DNA from 3 places in the Staphylococcus gallinarum genome. Region 1 is predicted to be linked to each of the others. Evidence: predicted binding sites of a transcription regulator. Region 1 holds the regulator's gene; each other region holds the start of a gene.
The links. The regulator CtsR, encoded in region 1, represses protease genes until heat stress. The targets are predictions, from matches to a motif close to ATGGTCAATAAAGGTCAAACA.

Region 1 (8,370 bases):
TGCCAGCAAATGCACCGTTGACTTCTAATTGTTCTTGGTAAGGTGTGAGTGCATCAATTATGAATTTCAATTTAGCCTTATATACTTTCCTCATTTTATTTAAATGGCGTTCAAAACTACCTGATTCCATAAAGCTGGCTACCATTTTTTGCAAATGAGTTGGGACGGTATTACTTTCTTTATTGGAAAGTGTATCGTATCTTGAACAAAGATTTTTGGGGAGTACTAAATAAGCCATTCGACAACTTGGATAAAGAGATTTTGAAAAGGTACTGATATATATCACTTTGTCTTTAGTATCTAAACTTTGTAATGCAGGGATGGGTTTGCCGAAGTAACGAAATTCCGAGTCATAATCATCTTCAATTATATAACGCTGTTCACTTTGTTGTGCCCATTGAATGAGTTGGGTACGCTTTTTTAAATTCATTACATACCCAGTAGGGAATTGATGTGATGGAGTGACATATGCAACATTGTGATTGAATTTCTTAAATGCCTCTAAAGCAATACCAGTTTTTTCTACTGTAATTTGTTTATACTTGATTTGTTTTTTATCTAGTATTTTTTTAATTGGAGGATAACTCGGATTTTCAATATAAAATTGTGGTTTATTTAGAATGTCTGTCACTAAATTAATCAGTTGTTCAGTTGAAGAACCAATTATTATTTGTTCTGGATGACACGTTACCCCACGACTATTAAAAAGGTAATGTGCAATTTCTTGTCTCAATTGCCATTCTCCTTTTGGGTTTGTACGTTGTAATAGTGATAGTTGATCATCTTCGAAGGCGTCTCTAGCATATTTTCTAAATTGTTTCATTGGAAAATATTCTGCATCTATTTCTGATAAGTTAAACGCCAAAGTTTCATTGTTATTTTCATTATTACTAACTTCATTAGAGCTATATGCGATAGTTTGATTTGGTGATTCATTTAAATGTGTAGCATTGCGATTAACAATAGGTAAGGTTTCAATGTCGGACACGAAGTATCCTGATCGTGGCTTGGAATAAATATAGCCTTCATCTAAAAGTAGTTGATATGCATGTTCTATTGTTGTATGACTGATTGATAGATGCTGGCTCAAAGCTCTCTTAGATGGAAATTTATCATCAGATTGGTATTGGCCTTCGATGATTTGCTGTTTTAAATTTTCATATAAATTGAGATAAAGATGTTTATTAGGCATTTAACTGACCCCTTGAAATATTTTAAAATTGTACCTTTTTAAATACCAGTTTATCTTTTAAAATGAATTTAATCAACTAAGTAAAGGGGTAATTTATTCATGTCTAAAGTTACTGGATCAGAAAGAGTAAAAAGAGGAATGGCTGAAATGCAAAAAGGCGGCGTTATTATGGACGTTGTTAATGCAGAACAAGCTAAAATTGCAGAAGAAGCAGGTGCCGTTGCGGTAATGGCATTAGAACGTGTACCTTCTGATATAAGAGCTGCAGGTGGTGTAGCACGTATGGCTAATCCTAAAATTGTAGAGGAAGTTATGAATGCTGTTTCAATTCCTGTTATGGCAAAAGCACGTATCGGTCATATTACTGAAGCACGTGTATTAGAATCTATGGGTGTTGACTATATCGACGAATCTGAAGTTTTAACGCCAGCTGACGAAGAGTATCATTTACGTAAAGATGCATTCACTGTACCATTTGTATGTGGTTGCCGTAATTTAGGAGAAGCTGCTAGAAGAATTGGTGAAGGTTCTGCGATGTTACGTACTAAAGGTGAGCCAGGTACAGGAAATATCGTTGAAGCAGTGAGACACATGCGTCAAGTAAATGCGGAAGTTAGTCGTTTAACTGTAATGAACGATGATGAAATTATGACTGAGGCTAAAAACATTGGAGCACCATATGATGTTTTAAAAGCAATTAAAGACAATGGTCGTTTACCAGTAGTTAACTTTGCTGCAGGTGGTGTAGCAACTCCTCAAGATGCTGCATTAATGATGGAATTAGGTGCGGATGGCGTGTTCGTTGGTTCTGGTATTTTCAAATCAGAAGATCCTGAAAAATTTGCAAAAGCAATTGTTCAAGCTACAACGCATTATCAAGATTATGAATTAATTGGTCGTCTAGCTAAAGAATTAGGCACAGCAATGAAAGGTTTAGACATCAATGAATTATCATTAGAAGAACGTATGCAAGAGCGTGGATGGTAATATGAAAATTGGTGTACTAGCATTGCAAGGTGCTGTGCGAGAGCATATCAGACATATTGAACTCAGTGGACATGAAGGTGTAGCTGTAAAGCGTGTAGAGCAATTAGCAGAAATTGACGGATTGATTTTACCAGGTGGCGAATCTACTACATTGCGTCGATTGATGAACTTATACGGTTTTAAAGAAGCGTTACAACAATCTACTTTACCTATGTTTGGCACATGTGCAGGTTTAATTGTGTTAGCACAAGATATTGTAGGCGAGGAAGGTTACCTAAATAAATTAGATATCACAGTTGAACGTAATTCATTTGGCAGACAAGTAGATAGTTTTGAAAGTGAGTTAGATGTAGCTGGGATTGCGAAAGATATTGAAGGTGTATTTATAAGAGCGCCTCATATTGTAGAAGCTCACGGTGAAACGAAAGTGTTAAGTGTTGTGGGTGAGAAGATTGTGGCAGTTCAAGAGGGACGTTATTTGGGTGTTTCATTCCATCCAGAATTAACTGATGATTATAGAGTCACGCAATATTTTATTGATCACATCGTAGCACCTACTACTGTTGAAAAAGTATAATAAAAAAAGCAGTTTGGTTAAATAACCAAACTGCTTTTTTGTTGTTTATTAAATGAAGAATCCTGCAATTGCTGCAGAAATAAATGATACTAATGTTGCACCGAAAAGTAATTTTAAGCCAAAACGTGCAACTACGTCACCTTTTTCACTGTTAAGTGATTTTATAGCTCCAGAAATAATTCCAATTGAACTGAAGTTAGCAAAAGAAACAACGAATACAGAGATTACACCTTTAGCGTGATCACTAATTTCCTTTGTCTTACTTAAGCTTTGCATTGCAACGAATTCATTTGATAATAATTTAGTTGCCATAATTGAACCAGCTTGTACAGCATCGTGCCAAGGTACGCCAATTAAGAATGCAAATGGTGCAAAAACAAACCCAATTAATGTTTGGAAATCCCATGTGATACTACCACCGCTAACTGCAGTGAAGATAGCACTAACAACGCCATTTAATAATGCAATGATAGCAATGTACCCAATTAACATTGCACCTACGATAATTGCGACTTTAAATCCATCAAGGATATATTCACCTAGCATCTCGAAGAAAGATTGTTTCCCAGCTTCACTTTCTTCTACGATTAATTTATCTTCCTTTGCATCAACTTTGTAAGGATTGATGATTGAAGCGATAATGAAACCACCAAATAAGTTTAATACAACAGCAGTAACGACATAGCGTGGTTCAATTAATGTGAAATATGCGCCGATGATTGAAGCAGAAACTGTCGACATTGCTGAAGCAGTCAATGTATATAAACGTTGACTTGGAATGTGTGCCAGTTCCTTTTTCAGTGAAATAAACACTTCTGATTGCCCAAGGATTGCTGCAGCTACTGCATTATAAGATTCTAAGCGTCCCATTCCATTAATCTTAGAAATAGCTAAGCCTAAAACATTAATAATCCAAGGTAAGATTCTCGTATATTGTAAGATACCGATTAGTGCCGAAATAAATACAATTGGTAATAACACGTTAAAGAAGAAAGGTGGGTTTTTAGGATCTACGAATTCAAATCCGCCAAAAACGAAATTAACCCCTTCTGCAGCTTTAGCTAATAGATAATTGAATCCATCAGATATAGCGCCGATAACTGTAATACCGAATTTAGTTTTAAGTAAAATAAACGCAAATACAAGTTGAATAACAAGTAACAGACCAACGTATTGCCAACGTACTTTCTTTTTGTCAGAACTAAAAAGGAAAGCTAGTCCTAAAAATACAGCAATTCCAATTAATCCAATGATAATGTGCATAATTTTTTCATCCCTTTTATTTTTTCTTAATACCTATAATACAATAAAATATCAGTCTCTGAACATCATTAATCAAAAATTTTTCAAACATATTGGTTGAAAAAGGTCAAAGTTGGTCATATAATATAGTCAAAGAAGGTCAAAAGAGGTGATAATCATGCACAACATGTCCGACATCATAGAACAGTACATTAAAAAATTATTTGAAGACGCCAATGAAGACGTGGTGGAAATCCAACGTGCAAATATTGCACAACGTTTCGACTGTGTGCCTTCGCAATTAAATTATGTAATCAAAACACGTTTTACTAATGAACATGGTTATGAAATTGAAAGTAAACGAGGTGGCGGTGGTTATATCCGAATCACTAAAATTGAAAACAAAGATGAAACTGGGTATATTAACCATCTACTTCAATTAATTGGACCTTCAATTTCACAACAACAAGCGTATTATATTATAGATGGTTTGTTAGACAAATCTTATATCAACGAGAGAGAAGCAAAAATGATTCAAGCAGTTATTGATAGGGAAACGTTGAAGATGGATGTAATTGCTAGAGATATTATCAGAGCAAATATTCTTAAACGTTTATTACCTGTGATTAATTATTATTAAAGTAAAGTGAGGTGTTTGGTCGTGCTATGTGAGAATTGTCATTTAAATGAAGCGGAAGTTAAGTTAGCAGTTAAAGGACAAGATGGCGTGAATGAGAAATGGGTTTGTTCAACTTGTGCTCAGGGAGGAAATCCATGGACGCAGAATCAACAACTTCAGTCTCAAGATGATATTGAAGGTGCATTTGTTGTTAAACAAATTTTACAGCATTTAGCAGCTAAACACGGAATTGAATTTGATGAAGTAGCTTTTAAAGAAGCAAAACGATGTCCAACTTGTCGCATGACACTTAAAGATATCGCACATGTCGGTAAATTTGGTTGTGCAGACTGCTATGCAACTTTCAAAGATGACATTGTTGATATAGTGCGACGAGTACAAGGTGGCCAATTTGAACACACTGGGAAAACACCTCGTTCATCATATAGAAAGTTAGCATTAAAGAAACAAATTGAGGAAAAGTCAGAACACCTCAATAAGTTAATCGAAGAGCAAAACTTTGAAGAAGCAGCTGTTGTTCGAGATGAGATCAAGGCACTAAAAGCGGACAGTGAGGTGAGCCGCGATGAGTAAAGATTATATTAGTCCTTATATGAGTGAATGGATGCGTGATAAAGAGGAAAGTCCAGTTGTCATGTCATCGAGGATTCGTTTGGCAAGAAATTTAGAGAATCATGTGCACCCACTTATGTTTCCATCAGAACAAGATGGATTTAGAGTGATAAATGAAGTACAAGATGCGCTTCCAGATTTGTCGATTCAACGTTTGGATACGATGGATCAACAGAGCAAGTATAAACTTGTTGCGAAACATCTTATAAGTCCAGAGTTAATAAGACAGCCAGCTTCAGCGGTATTACTCAATGATGATGAGTCACTTAGTGTAATGGTAAACGAAGAAGATCATATTCGTATACAAGCAATGGGTAATGATTTATCATTGAAATCACTTTTCGAGAAAGCATCTCATCTAGATGACGAACTTGATAAGGCAGTTGATATTAGCTTTGATGAACACCTAGGTTATCTCACAACTTGTCCTACAAATATCGGAACGGGTATGAGAGCAAGTGTGATGTTGCATTTACCAGGATTATCGATAATGAAACGAATGAATCGTATTGCTCAAACGATTAATAGATTTGGTTTTACGATTAGGGGTATATATGGGGAAGGCTCTCAAGTTTATGGTCATATATACCAAATTTCGAATCAATTGACATTAGGTAAAAATGAAGAAGCAATAATTGAGAGTTTAACTGAAGTGGTTCAACAAATTATAAATGAAGAATTACAGATTCGTGAACGATTAAATGAACATAATCATACGGAAACGTTAGATAGAGTTTATCGATCGTTAGGAATTTTGAAATATAGTAGACTCATATCAATGGAGGAAGCTTCGTTAAGATTAAGTGAAGTGAAACTTGGCATTGATTTAGGCTATATTGAATTGAAAGACTTCAAATTTAATGAGTTGATGATTGCGATACAATCACCATTCTTATTAGATGAAGAAGACGAGAGAACCGTGAATGAAAAAAGAGCGGATATATTGAGAGAACATATCGTTTAGGAGGTCATGTTATATGCTATTTGGTAGATTGACAGAGCGTGCGCAACGCGTATTAGCACACGCCCAAGAGGAAGCAATTCGATTAAATCATTCAAATATTGGAACAGAGCACTTACTTTTAGGTTTAATGAAAGAGCCGGAAGGTATTGCTGCTAAAGTTTTAGAATCCTTTGATATTACTGAAGAAAAGGTAGTAGAAGAAGTTGAAAAGCTTATAGGTCAAGGACAAGAGCAAATGGGTGCGTTACATTACACACCAAGAGCGAAGAAAGTAATTGAATTATCAATGGATGAAGCTAGAAAGTTACATCATAACTTTGTTGGCACTGAACATATTTTACTTGGTTTAATTCGTGAAAATGAAGGTGTCGCTGCTCGCGTATTTGCAAACTTAGATTTAAATATTACAAAAGCACGCGCGCAAGTTGTGAAAGCTTTAGGTAGTCCAGAAATGAGTAATAAAAATGCACAAGCAAATAAATCAAATAACACACCAACACTCGATGGACTTGCACGTGACTTAACAGTAATTGCAAAGGATGGTACATTAGATCCTGTTATTGGTAGAGATAAAGAAATCACTAGAGTTATTGAAGTATTAAGTCGTCGTACAAAGAATAACCCAGTATTAATCGGGGAACCAGGTGTAGGTAAAACTGCAATTGCAGAAGGTTTAGCTCAAGCAATCGTTAACAATGAAGTCCCTGAAACATTGAAAGGCAAACGTGTCATGTCACTAGATATGGGTACAGTTGTTGCCGGAACAAAATACCGTGGTGAATTTGAAGAGCGCTTGAAAAAAGTTATGGAAGAAATCCATCAAGCTGGTAATGTTATCTTATTCATCGATGAGTTGCATACACTAGTAGGTGCAGGTGGTGCAGAAGGTGCAATTGATGCATCAAACATCTTAAAACCAGCACTTGCACGTGGAGAACTACAATGTATCGGTGCGACAACATTAGACGAATATCGTAAGAACATTGAAAAGGATGCTGCGCTAGAACGTCGTTTCCAACCTGTGCAAGTTGATGAGCCAACAGTAGAAGATACAATTGAAATCTTAAAAGGTTTACGTGATCGCTATGAAGCGCATCACCGCATTACGATTTCAGATCAAGCACTTGTATCAGCTGCTAAATTAAGTGACCGTTATGTATCTGATCGTTTCTTACCAGATAAAGCAATTGACTTAATTGATGAAGCAAGTTCAAAAGTTAGACTTAAAAGTCATACAACACCACCTAACTTAAAAGAAATCGAGCAAGAAATTGAACAAGTGAAAAATGAAAAAGATGCAGCTGTTCATGCTCAAGAATTTGAAAATGCAGCTAATCTTCGCGATAAACAAACTAAATTAGAAAAACAATATGAAGATGCTAAGAATAAATGGAAAAACACACAAAACGGTGAAAATACTTCACTTTCAGAAGATGATATCGGTGAAGTTATCGCTGGTTGGACTGGTATTCCATTAACAAAAATTAACGAAACTGAATCTGATCGCCTATTAAACTTAGAAGGTACGCTTCATGAAAGAGTTATCGGTCAAAAAGACGCTGTTAATTCTATTAGTAAAGCTGTGAGACGTGCTCGTGCAGGATTGAAAGATCCTAAACGTCCAATTGGTAGCTTTATCTTCTTAGGACCAACGGGTGTAGGTAAGACAGAACTTGCTCGAGCATTGGCTGAGTCAATGTTTGGTGAAGATGACGCGATGATTCGTGTTGATATGAGTGAGTTCATGGAGAAACATGCTGTGAGTCGTTTAGTCGGAGCACCTCCAGGCTATGTAGGTCATGATGATGGTGGTCAATTAACAGAAAAAGTAAGACGTAAACCTTATTCAGTTATCTTATTCGATGAAATTGAAAAAGCACATCCTGATGTCTTCAATATCTTATTACAAGTATTAGATGATGGACATTTAACAGATACTAAAGGTCGTCGTGTTGACTTCCGAAATACGGTAATCATTATGACTTCAAACGTCGGTGCACAAGAATTACAAGATCAACGCTTTGCTGGTTTTGGTGGCGCATCAGAAGGTGAAGACTATGAAACAATTCGCAAGACGATGATGAAAGAATTAAAAAATGCTTTCCGTCCAGAATTCTTAAACCGTGTTGATGATATTATCGTATTCCATAAACTAT
Region 2 (8,370 bases), 500 kb from region 1:
TGCCATCTAAGTCTAAACATATTAAAAAAGGTTTCATTAAAATCTCCTTAAGTTATAATAATAGTGTATGAATATCATAGCATTTTATTGGCGTTTTGTAAGATATTTGATATATTGTTAATATCATTAATAACGAAGAGGTGAGACGAATGGATGAAGGATTAAAGGATAGCATACTTAATGCACTCGAAATGGTAATTGACCCTGAGTTAGGAATTGATATTGTAAACTTAGGTTTAGTATATAATGTCGACGTGGATGATGACGGTTTATGTACGGTTGAAATGACATTGACTTCAATGGGATGTCCTCTAGGACCGCAAATTATGAACCAAGTTAAAATGGTATTAGCTGAAATACCTGAGATTTCAGATACAGAGGTTAATATTGTTTGGAGTCCACCATGGGACAAAGATATGATGTCTCGCTACGCTAAAATTGCGTTAGGCATTGGCTAATAAAGAAGTGAATAAATATCTTGTTTGAGACTAATTAGCACATCTTAGATTTTTAAAGGTGTGTTAGTTGGTCTTTTTTTATTCTATTTAGTGGGGTGAGTAGTTTGAGTTAAGTATATTTCGTAGTGAATATAGTTACGATTTGCCACTGTTCAGTGAAAGAATGAAAATGTTTGAGTTTATTTAAAATGCGAATTATAATCTATAACTACAAAAATATTAAATATTATTATCGTGCAAAATTATTAAATTAATTGCAGTTACATTACAAAAGTATTACAATAACTTAGTAAAATGGATGAAATATGCATAAATAGATTTAAAATTTGAGTATGAAGGTTTGATTTTAAATGAATAGAGATTCAAATTTGGGAATGAACAAACACCGTCATACACGTTATATGCCTGGCCTTGATGGTTTAAGAGCGATTGCGGTCTTAGCAATTATTATTTACCATCTTAATAAACAGTGGCTAACGGGTGGTTTTTTAGGTGTAGATACTTTCTTTGTTATTTCTGGTTATTTAATTACTAGTCTATTACTGAAAGAGTTTGAAGAAACTGGAAGTATCAATTTAAAGCAATTCTGGTTACGTAGAATGAAACGACTCATACCTGCCGTTTTTGTGTTGGTAGGCGTAGTATCTATGATGACACTGATTTTAAAACCAGATCAAATCGTAAATATTAAGCATGATGCATTTGCAGCAATATTTTATGTATCCAATTGGTGGTATATTATGACTGATGTAAACTACTTTGAACAGTTTGCATTTATGCCATTAAAACATTTGTGGTCACTAGCGATAGAAGAGCAGTTTTACATAATTTTTCCAATAGTCCTGATCACATTACTATTAACAGTTAAGAAATATAGAAATATAACCTTGATTTTTTGGATTGTTTCATTAGTTTCATTGTTGTTAATGGTATTAATTTCTGAACCTCATATGGAACATTCTAGAGTATACTTCGGTACTGATACTAGACTACAAACGATGTTGCTTGGTGTCCTACTCGCATTTTTATGGCCACCATTTAAATTGAAAGCTAATCCACCTCGTATCTTGTCACATACAATTGATGGATTAGGAATTGTCAGTACAGTGGTTATTATCATGTTATTTATTTTTGTTGATGACAATAGTGATTGGATTTACAACGGTGGATTCTATGTTATATCAGTGTTGACTCTTTTTGTGATATTGAGTGTTGTCCACCCATCAGCATATTTTGCAAAGGTAATTGGTAATCCGCTATTTGTATATATTGGCAAACGTTCTTATAGTTTATATTTATGGCATTTTCCGGTAATAAGCTTTATCCATTCCTATTATGTGGAAGGGCAAATACCAATTTATGTGTATGTATTGGATATCATAACTACATTAATCTTGGCAGAATTATCATATAGATACATCGAGACACCATTTAGAAAATATAGCTTTAAAGCTTTCTCACTCAATCGATTTAAACGGGTGTCCTTTGTTAGGACAGTCGCATTATCTATTATTTTAGTACCAACAGTGTTTATATTTGCTGGTGCATTTGATCAATTAGGGAAGGATCAACAACAACACAAACCAACAAGCTTTTCTTCACAAAAAAAGGACGGCAAAAGTAAAACAGCAAATAACAGTAAAGATGATGCGAAACATAAAGAAGATAGTACATCTAACAAAGTCTATAAAGATATCAAGCCATTGCTTATTGGTGATTCTGTTATGGTAGATATCGGAGAGTATTTTACAGAGCGTGTACCAAATGCAGAAATTGATGGTAAAGTTGGTCGTAATTTATACGAAGCAACGCCATTGATTCAACAAAAATATGAAAGTTACAATAAAGCTGGTAATAAAGTTGTATTAGAATTGGGAACTAATGGTGACTTTTCTAAAGCACAATTAAATGAATTAATAAGTCAATTTGATAAGGCAGATATTTATCTCGTCAATACACGTGTTCCGAGAGGTTATGAATCACATGTAAATAAATTGATTGCAGACGCAGCAAAAGAACATAAAAATGTGAAGGTTGTTGATTGGTATAAACGTTCGAAAGGACATACTGAATACTTTGCTTCTGATGGCATTCATTTACAACCATCAGGAGTCAGAGCCTTATCAGATGAAATTACGAAACAAATAACTCAATAATATCTATTAAATGATGGTAATTCTTTGTTAAATATCTAACAAGGATTACCATTATTTTTTGTGGCGTCATAGTTCGATATAAGTTGAATATAATTACAATAAGTTGCTGATATGTGAGCGTAAGTTTGCTGAACCGATAGACAGTTTTATAAATAGATCATTTATTAATGACAGTGTTATAACTTGCTACGATAAGTTTAAACAAATAAGTATTGGTAATATAAAAAATATGTATAAAATATTGTTAAAAGGATAATGACATAATTCTAATTAACATTTGGCATGAAAACGATAAACGTTTGATTGAGCAATTTATTTTGAGCGTATTATTTTCTATAAACGCTTAAAAAATTATGATTAAAATAAATCATAATGGTTGATAAATCATGAAAGAGGGACTATAATTAAATTAAGGTCAAAGAAAGTCAAAGTCAAATTAACTTTGGTTTGATCAAACACTCAATGGTGAGGTGAATCATATTGGATATTAATCAAATGACCTATAAAGTTCAATCAGCCTTACAAAAGGCAATGGAATTAGCTAAAACATATGAAAATCAAAATATAGAAATTGAAGCAATATTAGCCGCTGCATTAAATGAAGATGAAAGTTTATTTAATAGTGTACTTGAACGTGCCAATATTGATACAAACGAATTATTAACAACTTATAATAATAAATTAAAACAATATCCAACTGTTCAAGGTGACAACGTTCAATACGGGCAGTATATCAGTGCAAAAGCAAATGAATTATTTACTAAAGCTGAAGATTATATGAAATCATATGAAGATGAATTTATATCAATGGAACACTTAATATTATCAGCAATAGACATAGATACAACGACAGCACAATTTGTCGGCAATAAAAAAGAAGTAATAACGGAAATAATTAAAAAAATAAGAGGAGGAAATCATGTGACATCACAAAACCCTGAAGTTAATTATGAGGCGTTAGAGAAATATGGTCGTGATTTAGTAGAGGAAGTACGTCAAGGTAATATGGATCCAGTCATTGGACGTGACGAAGAAATTCGTAATGCGATTCGAATTTTAAGTAGAAAGACAAAAAATAATCCTGTGCTAATTGGTGAACCGGGTGTAGGTAAAACAGCAATCGTAGAAGGATTAGCACAAAGAATTGTGAAAAAGGACGTACCAGAGTCACTATTAGACAAAACAATATTCGAGCTTGATTTAAGTGCACTTGTTGCAGGTGCGAAATACCGTGGCGAGTTTGAAGAACGCTTAAAAGCCGTATTGAAAGAAGTTAAAGAGTCAGATGGAAAAATCATTTTATTTATTGATGAAATCCACATGTTAGTAGGCGCAGGTAAAACTGAGGGCGCAATGGATGCAGGAAACATGTTGAAACCCATGTTAGCACGTGGTGAATTACATTGTATTGGTGCAACAACACTTAATGAATATAGAGAATATATTGAAAAAGATTCTGCATTAGAACGTCGTTTCCAGAAAGTAAATGTATCAGAGCCTGATGTAGAAGATACAATTTCTATTTTACGTGGTTTAAAAGAACGCTATGAGGTATATCATGGTGTTAGAATTCAAGATAGAGCACTTGTTGCAGCTGCAGAATTATCAAATCGCTATATTACGGATCGATTCTTACCTGATAAAGCAATAGATTTAGTCGACCAAGCTTGTGCTACGATTAGAACAGAAATGGGTTCAAATCCAACTGAATTAGATCAAGTTAATAGAAGAGTAATGCAGTTAGAAATTGAAGAGTCTGCATTGAAGAATGAATCAGATAATGCAAGTAAACAACGTCTACAAGAGTTACAAGAAGAATTATCTAATGAAAAAGAAAAGCAAAATGCAATTCAATCACGTGTTGAAGAAGAAAAAGGTAAAATTGCTAAGCTTCAAGAGAAACGCACTGAATTAGATGAAAGTAGAAAAGCATTAGAAGATGCTGAGAACAACTATAACTTAGAAAAAGCAGCAGAATTACAACATGGTAAAATACCAGAACTTGAAAAAGAATTACAAGAAATGGAAGCTGCATTCCAATATGAGCAAAATGGAGATAGCGACCGTATTATCAGAGAAATTGTTACAGATGAAGAAATAGGTGATATCGTTAGCTCATGGACAGGTATTCCTGTTTCTAAATTAGTAGAAACTGAAAGAGAAAAATTACTAAATCTTGCAGATATACTACATGAACGTGTCGTAGGCCAAGATAAAGCAGTAGATTTAGTAGCTGATGCTGTAGTAAGAGCAAGAGCAGGGATTAAAGATCCTAACAGACCAATAGGCAGTTTCTTATTCTTAGGTCCAACTGGTGTAGGTAAGACAGAGCTAGCTAAATCGTTAGCGTCTACTTTATTTGACTCTGAAAAACATATGATTCGAATTGATATGAGCGAATATATGGAGAAACATTCCGTTTCAAGATTAATTGGTGCGCCTCCAGGTTATGTTGGTCATGATGAGGGTGGTCAACTCACAGAAGCGGTTAGACGTAATCCATATTCAGTTATTCTGTTAGATGAAATCGAAAAAGCACATTCTGATGTATTTAATGTGTTGCTACAAATACTAGAAGAAGGACGTTTAACTGATTCTAAAGGTAGAGCAGTAGACTTTAAAAATACAATTATTATCATGACTAGTAACATTGGTTCTCAGATTTTACTTGAAAATGTTAAAGACGCCGGTGTGATTACAGAGAATACTGAAAAAGCAGTTATGAATAATTTAAATCAATATTTCAAACCAGAAATCATTAATCGTATGGATGATATTGTCTTATTCAAACCATTAACAGTTAATGATATGAGTTTAATCGTAGACAAAATTTTAACACACTTAAACATTCGTTTGATGGAACAACGTATTTCAATAGAAGTGTCAGATGCAGCAAAACAATGGTTAGGCGAAGAAGCATACGAACCACAATTCGGTGCAAGACCATTGAAACGATTTGTACAACGTCAAATTGAAACACCATTAGCACGAAAAATGATACGAGAAAACTTCCCAGAAGGCACAACAATCAGCATTGATTTATCTGAAGATGGTTTAACATTCGAAGAACACAAACCACAAACAATACAATAATCTTAGGAATAAAGTCTGGGATCTAAATACCCAGCATTAAGCCCATCAAAGATCAAAAATCTTTGATGGGCTTGTTATTTCTATCAATACTGCGTATTGTTATTACTTGCTTACCAAGGGGGCTGGGTCGAGCATTTATCGCGCCACGCATCTTACTCCCTCAGTTGTCTCGCAAACAATACGCAGTTCTTATATGTTAGCACTACAAAAAATTAGACACTTTATAATGAATTAATTGAAACAGAAATTATCCCTGAGGTAAAACAAGAAATGAATAACAGGTTAAGAGACGAAGATTTAAATAAAATCACAAATCAACTATTTTAGTCTGAAAGAATAATGTCTCAGACCCTATGTTGTTATTAAATGAAATTTTCAGGTATTGACCACACATGATAAATGTAGTTGTTATATCTTGTTAAGAAAGACTGTGCATCATACAAAATATAAATGCTACAAAAAATATTCACCACATTAACATCCAACTTATTGATACATATGATTAGCTTAATTAATCATGCAATAACAAAAAAAGACAAGCCTTTGTACTGGCTTGTCAAAATACTTTATGATTCTTTAGATTGTTTGGTAGAAGGTTTTACAACCAAATCAAATAATGCAATCAGAATTGTAAATACGACTGCTGCAATGATTGGTGTAATTAAATTTAATGCACCGCCACCATCTAAACTGTTTAATACAAAATTAACCATCTCTAATAATAGAACAGCCCAAAATAACACTGCGAGGTATTTCATTATGTAATGCCTCCAATTTAATATATATAGTTACATTATAAATAAGAAAGCGCTATTTGTATAGTATTTATCAGCAGAATATATTCATTTGCATTGTACAAAGATTTTCTTTAATTTATAATAAAATAGGTATTTCACCTACATATTAGTCATAGTTCTTGTATTTCAAATGTGTATTATGTTAAATTAATACCTGGTATTAAAATTATAATTAAGAAGGTGTTCAACTATGAACGTGGGTATTAAAGGTTTCGGTGCATACGCTCCAGAAAATGTTGTAGATAATGCCTATTTTGAAACATTTTTAGAAACATCCGATGAATGGATTTCAAAAATGACAGGAATTAAAGAAAGACGATGGGCTAGTGAAGATGAAGAAACATCGGATTTAGCTTATAAAGCAAGTTTAAAAGCAATTGAGGATGCAGGTATTGAAGCATCTGATATTGATATGATTTTAGTGGCAACATCGACAGGAGACTATCCGTTTCCAACCGTTGCCAATATGTTACAAGAAAAATTAGGTACCGGAAAAGTAGCATCAATGGATCAATTAGCAGCATGTAGTGGATTTATGTATTCAATGATCAATGCAAAGCAATTTGTACAATCCGGTGATTATAAAAACGTATTAGTTGTCGGTGTCGACAAATTATCAAAAATTACAGATTTAACTGATCGTTCGACTGCTATTTTATTTGGTGATGGCGCAGGCGCTGCTATTATTGGTGAAGTATCGGAAGGGCGAGGTATTTTAAGCTATGAACTTGGTTCAGATGGTTCTGGCGGAAAATATTTATACTTAAACCCTGAAAACGGCAAAATCTTTATGAATGGTCGTGAAGTATTTAAATTTGCTGTAAGAATTATGGGCGAAGCTTCTACAAATGCAGTTGCTAAAGCAAATCTTCAACCAGAAGATGTTGATATGTTTGTACCACATCAAGCAAATATTCGAATCATGGAATCTGCACGAGAACGCTTAGGTATTCCAAAGGAAAAAATGAGTGTGTCAGTTGATAAGTATGGTAATACTTCAGCTGCTTCAATTCCTTTGAGTATTGCTCAAGAATTAGAAAATGGAAAGATTAAAGACGATGATGTCTTAGTGTTAGTTGGATTTGGTGGCGGCCTAACATGGGGTGCTGTCACACTAAGATGGGGAAAATAGGAGGATAAAATATGAGCAAAGAACAACGTGTAGTGATTACAGGAGTTGGCGCATTATCACCTCTAGGAAACGATGCAAAAACTAGTTGGGACAATGCGTTAAACGGAGTAAATGGTATTGATACAATTACTAGAATAGATACTAAAGATTACAATGTTCATTTAGCTGGAGAATTAAAAGATTTTAATATAGAAGACCATATTGATAAAAAAGAAGCACGCCGTATGGATAGATTCACACAATATGCAGTTGTAGCAGCTCGTGAAGCAGTCAAAGATGCTAAATTAGATATCAACGAAGACAATGCGAATAACATTGGTGTGTGGATTGGTTCAGGTATTGGTGGCATGGAAACATTTGAAATTGCACATACCCAATTATTAGAACGTGGACCAAGACGTGTTAGCCCATTTTTCGTACCTATGTTAATTGCTGATATGGCAACTGGTCAAGTATCAATAGATTTAGGTGCAAAAGGTCCTAACGGTGCCACAGTTACTGCTTGTGCAACAGGTACAAACTCAATCGGTGATGCATTTAAAATTATCCAACGTGGTGATGCAGACGCTATGATTACAGGTGGTTCTGAAGCTCCAATTGCACATATGGCCATTGCTGGATTTAGCGCTAGTCGTGCATTGTCTACAAACGACGATAAAGAAACTGCATGTCGACCATTCCAAACTGGTAGAGATGGATTTGTTATGGGTGAAGGTGCTGGTATTGTCGTACTT
Region 3 (8,370 bases), 380 kb from region 1:
ATTTATAACTTCACTAGGTGATTGACGTCTACGCGCCATCTTCAGCGCATCACCAATGCCGTGGATTGTAATATTGGATTCTTTAATCTTTTCAAGTGTATGGATGACTGAAGGTTCTAACATAAGTGTGTTATAAGTTGTCTCACTTACATTATCAGGAACGTATAATGTCGTATAATCCCCGCCGGTTTGTTGCGCCATACTTGCCGCAATTGTATTGGCTTGATAAACAACATTTTCGCCTAACCCCCCACGCGCTGGCACGAAAAACACATCAAATGGTTGATCATGCATCGCTTCACTTACATAAGCCATCGTTGACCCACCCGTAACGGCAACAATCGCTTGTTCATAGAGAACATCTTCAACAAGTTGACCTGCCTGTCTCGATAATTCAATCTTAACAGTCTTATCTGTATCAGAATCTCCAGGTATTACATAGACATCTTTGATATCATATGCGTCTTTGATTACTTGAGCCAAATGATGATCATCCGAATAACTATTGAAATAACTATTCAACTGTCGAATCGTTGCTTCTCCTTCGTCAGTAATCTCCATACCTGTTGGTTTCACTTTAACAAGCTCTTGCTTCTTTAATGCATCTGTTTCCGACCTTAACACACGTTCAGTTAAATCCATATATTCACTTAAACTACGTCGACCTACTGGTTGATACTTTGAGATAGTAGTGAGGATTGAAAAACGCCGATACATTTTTTCAACAATTTCAGGAACTAACTTCTGTTGAATTTTTATCAAGTCTTTCACTACTATCCTCCTCCTTATCAATTTAAAGGGTCAAGTTCTAACCATAGATTGACTTTTTACGTCCCTGGCGGGACAAAAAAATATAACCTTTTATAGTTGCAATACTACTACTATATATTCGAAATTGCAAGGGAAATACAACGTTAAAAATTAATGATAACACTTACATTTCGTTACTCATTTATTAATAGGCTTTACAATTTACAAATTACCCTTTTATGTACAATCTTAATCATTAAATTGCACTTTATATTTATATTATTGTAATAATTCGAGTCATAAGTCAAATTTCATAACTTGCTACCTTTATTTTGCCTAGAGGGAGCTTAAAAGTTAAACTAAAAGTAACTTTACTTACAAGGGGGTCGTGTTATGTCCAGCAATGAAAAACCTAAAGTTTTAACGCCTGGTGATGGTCAATATAAAGATGATAGCTATTTTAAGCATCATCGACATAGCAACAATAATCATGATGCCAAAGGCTACAGTCGCCATTATCATTATGGTACGAGAATTGGATGTGGTCCTTTCGGTTGTTTAGGCGGTTGTTTGACTTTAATACTACTACCAATAATTATAATTTATTTCTTACAATTATTCTTTTGATTTTTCCATTGAAAATATAAAAAGACACGCCACGTAACTTTAGTATTGTTGTACCCCTATTAAGTAAGTTGAGATTATGCATACTTACTATTAGATGTACCACACTCGTCAATCGTGTCGTGCCTTATTTTAAATTAATATGTTAGTCTTCATCTGAAGATTGGCTACTCTTTTCTGAGCTGTTATTACCTTGGCTACTTGAACTAGATGATCCTTGACCTGAATTCTGAGTTGATTTTTGTTGTGTTGATGGTTGTTCTGTGGATTTTGGTTCAGTTGTCTTTTTTTGCTGTGTTGATGGTTGCTCTGTTGTTTTCTCTTCGGTTGATGGCTCTTCAGTAGTCTTTTCTTCAGTTGATGGTTCTTCTGTTGTTTTCTCTTCAGTTGATGGTTCCTCAGTAGTCTTTTCTTCAGTTGACTTCTCTTCGGTTGAAGGTTTTTCCTTAGTTTTCTGCTCTTGTGTAGTATTACGTTCTACTGTTGCTGGTTGTTGGGTCTGTTGCTGTGTTTGTTGCGTTTGTTGCGTTTGCTGAGTCTGCTGGGTTTGTTGCATTGTTTGTTGCGTTTCTTCAGTTGATTTGTTTTTTTTCTTTTTTTCTTCCTTAGTTTTCTCTTTTTTCTTTTCTTTTTCTTCTTGCTTTTGGTCACTTAAGCGTTCATTCGCTCTATTAGAATGATCTACAAAAGCAAAGATTGCGAAAACAAGGCCGAATAAAAGTAGGAATACTATAACCCCACTAACGATTTTGGCAAACAAGCTCATCTTCTTTTTACCACGACCATCAAAATCATTATTTTGATTATGCTTTGGCATATGCTTCCCTCACTTTAATTTTATATCTATTTAATCGTAAGCTCTGTTAAATTACAATTTACTATTGTCAAAAATATATTTTACAACATTTCAAAGTTGATTAAAACTTATTACCACTTTTTTCACTAGTTAATATTGAAATTACATTTACAATTGTAGAATAAAAACACAAAATATCTTATTATTTATTGTAAATCCATTTTAAGTTAAAAGAAGTCACCCTTTCAATAAAACAAATGAAAACATAAGTTTTTTAATAAATTATAGCTCGAGTAAGGATGTGTCATAATAAGTGGAAAATAGTGATTTATTCAAAAATTCAAACGATCCACAACAATTTAAGCAGCATGGTATACGACAAATGATGAAAGAAAATGATGAATATGAATCAACAGATAATGATAAGTCTAATCACAAAATAATACCAATCACTTTGGCTTTACTGATTATTATAGCTATTACTCTAATTACCTTTTTTATATTTTTATAACCATAAATGATTATGTATTATTCTCTTAGTATGATTAATTCATTTTTCAAAGTTATCAAAATTCAAAAAGATAATTTTACAACAATAATTGAGATAACATAAAAAAGGTCTATACTATAATGTATAGACCTATACTAAAGGGAGTCAAAATTTTACCTTCATTGTATATTATGGGGTATACTCGAATAATTAAGAAAAGATTAATTATTATTGAAGGTACTTTTATTATAACTTATACAATATGAATATAAAGGCTTCTAAAGGTTAGTTAATGACATATTAATGAACAATTTTTGAAAAAATTATGACCTTCTATTTTAAAGTAACTAAGAAGATGAATAATTAAAATGAAATGCAATTTATTCTAGAGGTGATACGATGAAACAGTATTTAATCACAGGTGGCACTGGTATGGTTGGCAGTCAATTAATTGATGCAATCGTGGAAAGTGATGCGCATATTACTGTATTAACAAGACAAAACAAAATCAATTCACACCCAAAAATTTCCTATGTGAATTGGACTGAATCTGATTGGGAAAGTAAAGTTCCAGATATAGATATTGTGATAAATCTAGCTGGTGCAAGTCTTAACCATAGATGGACTAAGCAACATAAACAACAAATTATGTTAAGTCGTATTCAAGCAACTCAAACATTATATGAATTGTTTAAATCAAGAACAAAACGCCCAGACGTATTTTTCAATGCAAGTGCCGTTGGGTATTATAGACCTGATTATAACCGTACCTATACAGAATTATATAAATCGTTACCTTTTGACTTTCTTTCTGAGGTCGTCTATCAATGGGAACGACGCGCAAAACAATTCGAAACATTAGGTTCACGCGTAGTCATCGGTAGATTTGGTATGGTGTTATCAGACAAAGGTGGCGCATTACCATTAATGAAACAAAGTTACGACTATTATGTTGGTGGCAAACTAGGTTCTGGCCGCCAATGGTATTCATGGATTCATATCGATGATTTAGTTAGAGCCGTTCTATATACAATCAATGACGAAAATGCAAAAGGGGCATTTAACTTCACTGCGCCAATTGTAGAACGTCAAAACTTATTTGGTTATACATTAGCTCGTATTACTCATCGCCCTCACTATACATGGGTGCCGTCACTAGCTTTGAGATTAGTACTAGGACAAATGTCCACTGTTGTTTTAGATACGCAAAAAGTCATTCCAAACAAACTTCAAGCACTAGACTTTAAATTTAAATATCCTGACTTGAAAATTGCACTTGAAGATTTGGTACATTAATTTAAATATAATGAGAGGAGATATACATGAAGCAAGATAGTGTTACTCATATCCTTTTATTAATTGCAGGCATACTTATATTTATTAATGGCATATTTGCATTTGAAAATTCTGTACCGATGATTATTGTTTCTAGTTTTTTCATTGTAATAGGAAGTATTTGCACAGTTTTTGCCAGTCTACTTATATTTAAAAAGTATAAGTCATAACCTTATTCATATAAAAAGTTTGAATCATAAATTCCACAAACATAGCGCTCAGATAAATGAATTCAATTTATCTGAGTGTTTTTTTGTTTTAATTACGTATTGTTGGCTCGCTTTCCTAGGGGACAGCTTCAGCCTGTAGTCTTCAGCTTGTCCTGCTCCCTCAGGAGTCTCGCCAAAATACGTTGAAATTATTTATGTCTTTTAAATTACTGTATATTCAATTCTTATATTCAATTTGTCTTGTTTATGTTGGTATATCAATCATTAAATACTTAATACCTTATCTACTAGATTTTCATTCATAGTACGTTTTGTTGACTCGCCTTCCTATAAGAACAGCTTCAGCCTGTAGTCTTCAGCTTGTCCTGCTCCCTCAGGAGGCCCGCCAAAATTGTGTCCCAAAATTATAAAAAAGGCAACTTCTATATGATTTCAATAGAAATTGCCTTCTAATAATTGTACTAAAACTTTATGTCTTAGAGACTTTATTTCATTGTATCCTTTGAAAATTAATCTTCAGGATTCATAACGTGGTCTACTAAACCGTATTCTTTCGCTTCTTCAGCTGATAAGAAGTTGTCACGATCAGTATCTTTTTCAATTTTTTCAATTGATTGACCAGTACGATCTGCTAAAATTTGATTTAATTTAGCACGTGTTTTTAAAATATGGTTAGCAGCAATTTCGATTTCAGTTGCTTGACCTTGCGCTCCACCTAATGGTTGGTGAATCATTACTTCTGCATTTGGTAATACATAACGTTTACCTTTCGCACCAGCAGCAAGTAAGAATGAACCCATTGAAGCTGCCATACCAATACAAATTGTTTGAACATCAGGTTTGATATGTTGGATTGTATCATAAATAGCAAAACCAGCAGTCACACTTCCACCTGGTGAGTTGATATAAAGATAAATATCTTTCTCAGCATCTTGTGCTTGTAGGAATAATAATTGTGATACGATAGAGTTTGCTACGTTATCATCGATTTGTGAACCTAACATGATAATACGATCTTTTAATAAACGTGAGTAAATGTCATAAGCGCGTTCCCCACGGTTTGTAGTTTCAATTACTGTAGGTATTAAATTCATTAATATTGCCTCCTTATTTCTAACTGATAAACTTATTTTAACCTAAAAGTCAAACATGGTCAAAAAATAAAGCTCAAAATATTTAACCATTTTTATTTCATTCTTGTTGACCCTTACAAATAACATTTGTAAACTAATATTATTGTTATATTTACCCCTCGTAGTGTAATGGATAACACATAAGATTCCGGTTCTTAGAATAGGGGTTCGATTCCCTTCGAGGGGACTTATAAGATATAATTACACACTTTTCAAAATCAAGAATGTTGTAATGACGGCATTCTTTCCACATGGTATTACCATTACTAACTATATAAAACTAAATTTTAGGGACTTTTAAGGGACCCGAATGACAAAACACCCCACCTATTCATTTAGGTGGGGTGTTGCATAAAAACAACCGCTATTACACGGTTGTAATTATAACTTTTAAATTAAGAAAAAATTTGAATGAGAGTATATAAAATAATTACCCTCTTATTGCAAAAACAAACATAAAAAGCGCATCCTTTTTATTAGAATGCGCAGTAACTGTAACTGTATAATATATTTTACGATTGGTTTGTGCTCAACGAACACATTCATATTGTAACACACTTAAATTGTTTATAGAACAGCAAATAGAGATAGGTCTGTAACATACCTATCTCTTCCTGTTGATTGATTTTATTCAGAAGTCATGACATCTGCCACTTGTTCTCATTACCCTTAAGATTTATAAAATAAACATAAAAAAGCAACCAAATTAATGGCTGCTAAAGGCGATCAATCACTATAAAGTATTAATCAGGGAAGAAATGGGTCTAACTTCCCTTTTAATATATAACCACTTTCATAATACTTAAACATAAGAAAACAGGCACATTGTATGCACCTGTTTAGAAGAGTGTATTTTACATTATCAAATTTCATTAGCTATTTTGCTAATACCCACTGATAACTCTATTAAAACATAAAAAAACAGCCGAATTAACGGCTGCTTCTCATCCTTTATATTAAGGATGACCATGTCAATTTTAAAAGAAAACAAGTATATGTGACTAAAACTTCTCCCACACAAAATGTATATTATCATATTTACCGCAATTTTAAAACGGACATAAATAATAGTTCTAGTCAAATAAAAAAGCAGATACTTTAAGTACCTGCTTTTAAGTGTATATATAATGATCATTTAACAAGTCATCTTATGAATAAGATAGACAGACATTGTATAAGTAAATGAAAAAATTTAAATTAAAATGCGCTATAGACTTGAGTCGTAAAGTATAATAAATTTAATATTTTATATTTACATACACTAAAAAGGAGATACATAATAATGAAAAACTTTTTTCTTGCGATAGTTACGCTATTGCTAATCGCACTTTTAGGAACTGCGATATACATTTATAACAATCCTAAAGTGATAGAAAAAATTACTAGTCAAGATAAAAATGGTAAGGTTAAATCAAATGAGGAGGAAAAAGATACATCTACGCAAGATGACAACACAGATACCTATCCTAAACAAACTGAAGAAGGCACAAATGAATTGTCTAACACACCACAACAAACAGAAGAACATGATAGCGAAGGACTTACACAAGAGGATAGAGATAGGATAGCAACTGAACAAGCAACTCAGCAATCACCTAAACCACCTAATGGTTTAACAGATGATGAATATGCTGAATGGGAAAAACAAACTTATCCTCCTCAAGAACATAATACAGCAGGAGAAAATAATTACAAATATGCTAAAGAGCACGGCTTAATACCTGAAGAAGATAAATGATAAAAAAATTGATCTAGATTATTTTCTAGATCTTTTTTATTAATAAAACACCCACCAGTTGGTGAGTTTTTATTTATGATACTTATGATTTAAATCTAATCTTAATATATTAAAATAACCTTTATCGTCATAAAAACCATGTATTCTAAATTGTTTACGATCTTTGCCATAATGAAGTATTTCAATATTATTTTTCATCTCTTTTACTGGCCCCTTTTTTCTCAAAAAAAGGTTATCCACTTCTGTAATAGTGAGTCCTTTATAAACTGTTTCTTTAATGAAATTATGCAATTCTTTCGTTAAATCTTTAGGTTTATTAGTATCAAAACAATATTTAGGCTCTAATTCTGTACCAATCGCTAATTTAAAAACTCTGCTTTTCAAATTAGTTAACTTCGTACCTTTTGCAGTATGTTCACTTTTTAATTTCGTTAACTTAGTCACCGCTATAAATACTCCAATAATAATTTTTCATATCTTCAAATCTAATAATATTATTAGAAGATTCGGTCTCTCCTAAACCTTTACGTTGGTTCAACCATGGTGCCTCTTCGTGAGTGATAGCTTCCAGTTCATTCCCACTTAGATGTCCATATGTTTCTAAAACAGAATCCAAAATTTCCTTTTCTTTATTAGAAAAACTATATTCCACATCTTTTGCTGGTTCATTTATTTCATTCCAACCATAATTTTTATATTCTTGATAAAGTTCAGGCGATACTGGGCCATGAACCCACGCTTCAAAATGAGTATCATCGACTAACTTTTCATTTAATAATGCATTGCACCAAGCTTCTGCATAATAAGAAAGTTTTTGTAGTTTTTTGGGAGTAATATCTTCACCATTTTCAATAATATACTTGGCTACTTCATGTATACTAATCATCGCAATCCCTCCTTTAATTACATCATATATTATAAACAATACTTTTTGTACAGTATTTTAAACATTTCATACGTAAATACAGAGCAAGCACATAAGTGCCTACCCTATAATCATTTGACTAGTGGGGATATCAAAATCTGAGTTACTTACATTATTGATATTTATCCAATCTTTTCATTGCTTCAAATCTTGCAGTTAAATCCCTTAGACGCTCACTTTCATCAGGTGACATTGTAGTTTTACCTTCCATTGCGTCAGTTTTTTTAAGTTGTAATTGTTGAAGTTCATTCTTTTCAGCGTCCGTCAAATAAACTGATTGCTCTGCTGTTGGTTTATTAGGAGACGTTTGTTTGATTGAATCGTTTTTCTCGCTTGTTTCTTCATCAGTTTGTTGTGATGGCGTTTCATTTAATTGATTATCCGTTTGTGGGCTAGATTGTGTGGTAGT

Region 2: clpB (ATP-dependent chaperone ClpB) is a predicted target of CtsR. The motif match lies at 3,026-3,046, and genes of this name have one in related genera.
Region 3: clpP (ATP-dependent Clp endopeptidase proteolytic subunit ClpP) is a predicted target of CtsR. The motif match lies at 5,305-5,325, and genes of this name have one in related genera.

The regions. Positions count from the first base shown of each region.
Region 1 covers NZ_CP069082.1:2,520,023-2,528,392, reverse strand. Annotated here, with positions in the region: gene pdxR (MocR-like pyridoxine biosynthesis transcription factor PdxR) at 1-1,192, opposite strand, end outside; gene pdxS (pyridoxal 5'-phosphate synthase lyase subunit PdxS) at 1,292-2,179, shown strand; gene pdxT (pyridoxal 5'-phosphate synthase glutaminase subunit PdxT) at 2,181-2,756, shown strand; gene JN168_RS12070 (NupC/NupG family nucleoside CNT transporter) at 2,805-4,019, opposite strand; gene JN168_RS12065 (CtsR family transcriptional regulator) at 4,177-4,638, shown strand; gene JN168_RS12060 (UvrB/UvrC motif-containing protein) at 4,660-5,211, shown strand; gene JN168_RS12055 (protein arginine kinase) at 5,204-6,214, shown strand; gene JN168_RS12050 (ATP-dependent Clp protease ATP-binding subunit) at 6,228-8,370, shown strand, end outside.
Region 2 covers NZ_CP069082.1:2,021,899-2,030,268, reverse strand. Annotated here, with positions in the region: gene JN168_RS09585 (Cof-type HAD-IIB family hydrolase) at 1-37, opposite strand, end outside; gene JN168_RS09580 (metal-sulfur cluster assembly factor) at 150-458, shown strand; gene JN168_RS09575 (acyltransferase family protein) at 809-2,614, shown strand; gene clpB (ATP-dependent chaperone ClpB) at 3,095-5,707, shown strand; gene JN168_RS09565 (YjzD family protein) at 6,274-6,465, opposite strand; gene JN168_RS09560 (beta-ketoacyl-ACP synthase III) at 6,695-7,636, shown strand; gene fabF (beta-ketoacyl-ACP synthase II) at 7,648-8,370, shown strand, end outside.
Region 3 covers NZ_CP069082.1:2,140,655-2,149,024, forward strand. Annotated here, with positions in the region: gene JN168_RS10155 (sugar-binding transcriptional regulator) at 1-771, opposite strand, end outside; gene JN168_RS10160 (hypothetical protein) at 1,144-1,377, shown strand; gene JN168_RS10165 (DUF4887 domain-containing protein) at 1,520-2,191, opposite strand; gene JN168_RS10170 (hypothetical protein) at 2,484-2,681, shown strand; gene JN168_RS10175 (TIGR01777 family oxidoreductase) at 3,060-3,956, shown strand; gene JN168_RS10180 (hypothetical protein) at 3,983-4,165, shown strand; gene clpP (ATP-dependent Clp endopeptidase proteolytic subunit ClpP) at 4,675-5,259, opposite strand; tRNA gene JN168_RS10190 (tRNA-Arg) at 5,414-5,485, shown strand; gene JN168_RS10195 (hypothetical protein) at 6,581-7,036, shown strand; gene JN168_RS10200 (MAG6450 family protein) at 7,106-7,480, opposite strand; gene JN168_RS10205 (Panacea domain-containing protein) at 7,473-7,922, opposite strand; gene JN168_RS10210 (hypothetical protein) at 8,074-8,370, opposite strand, start outside.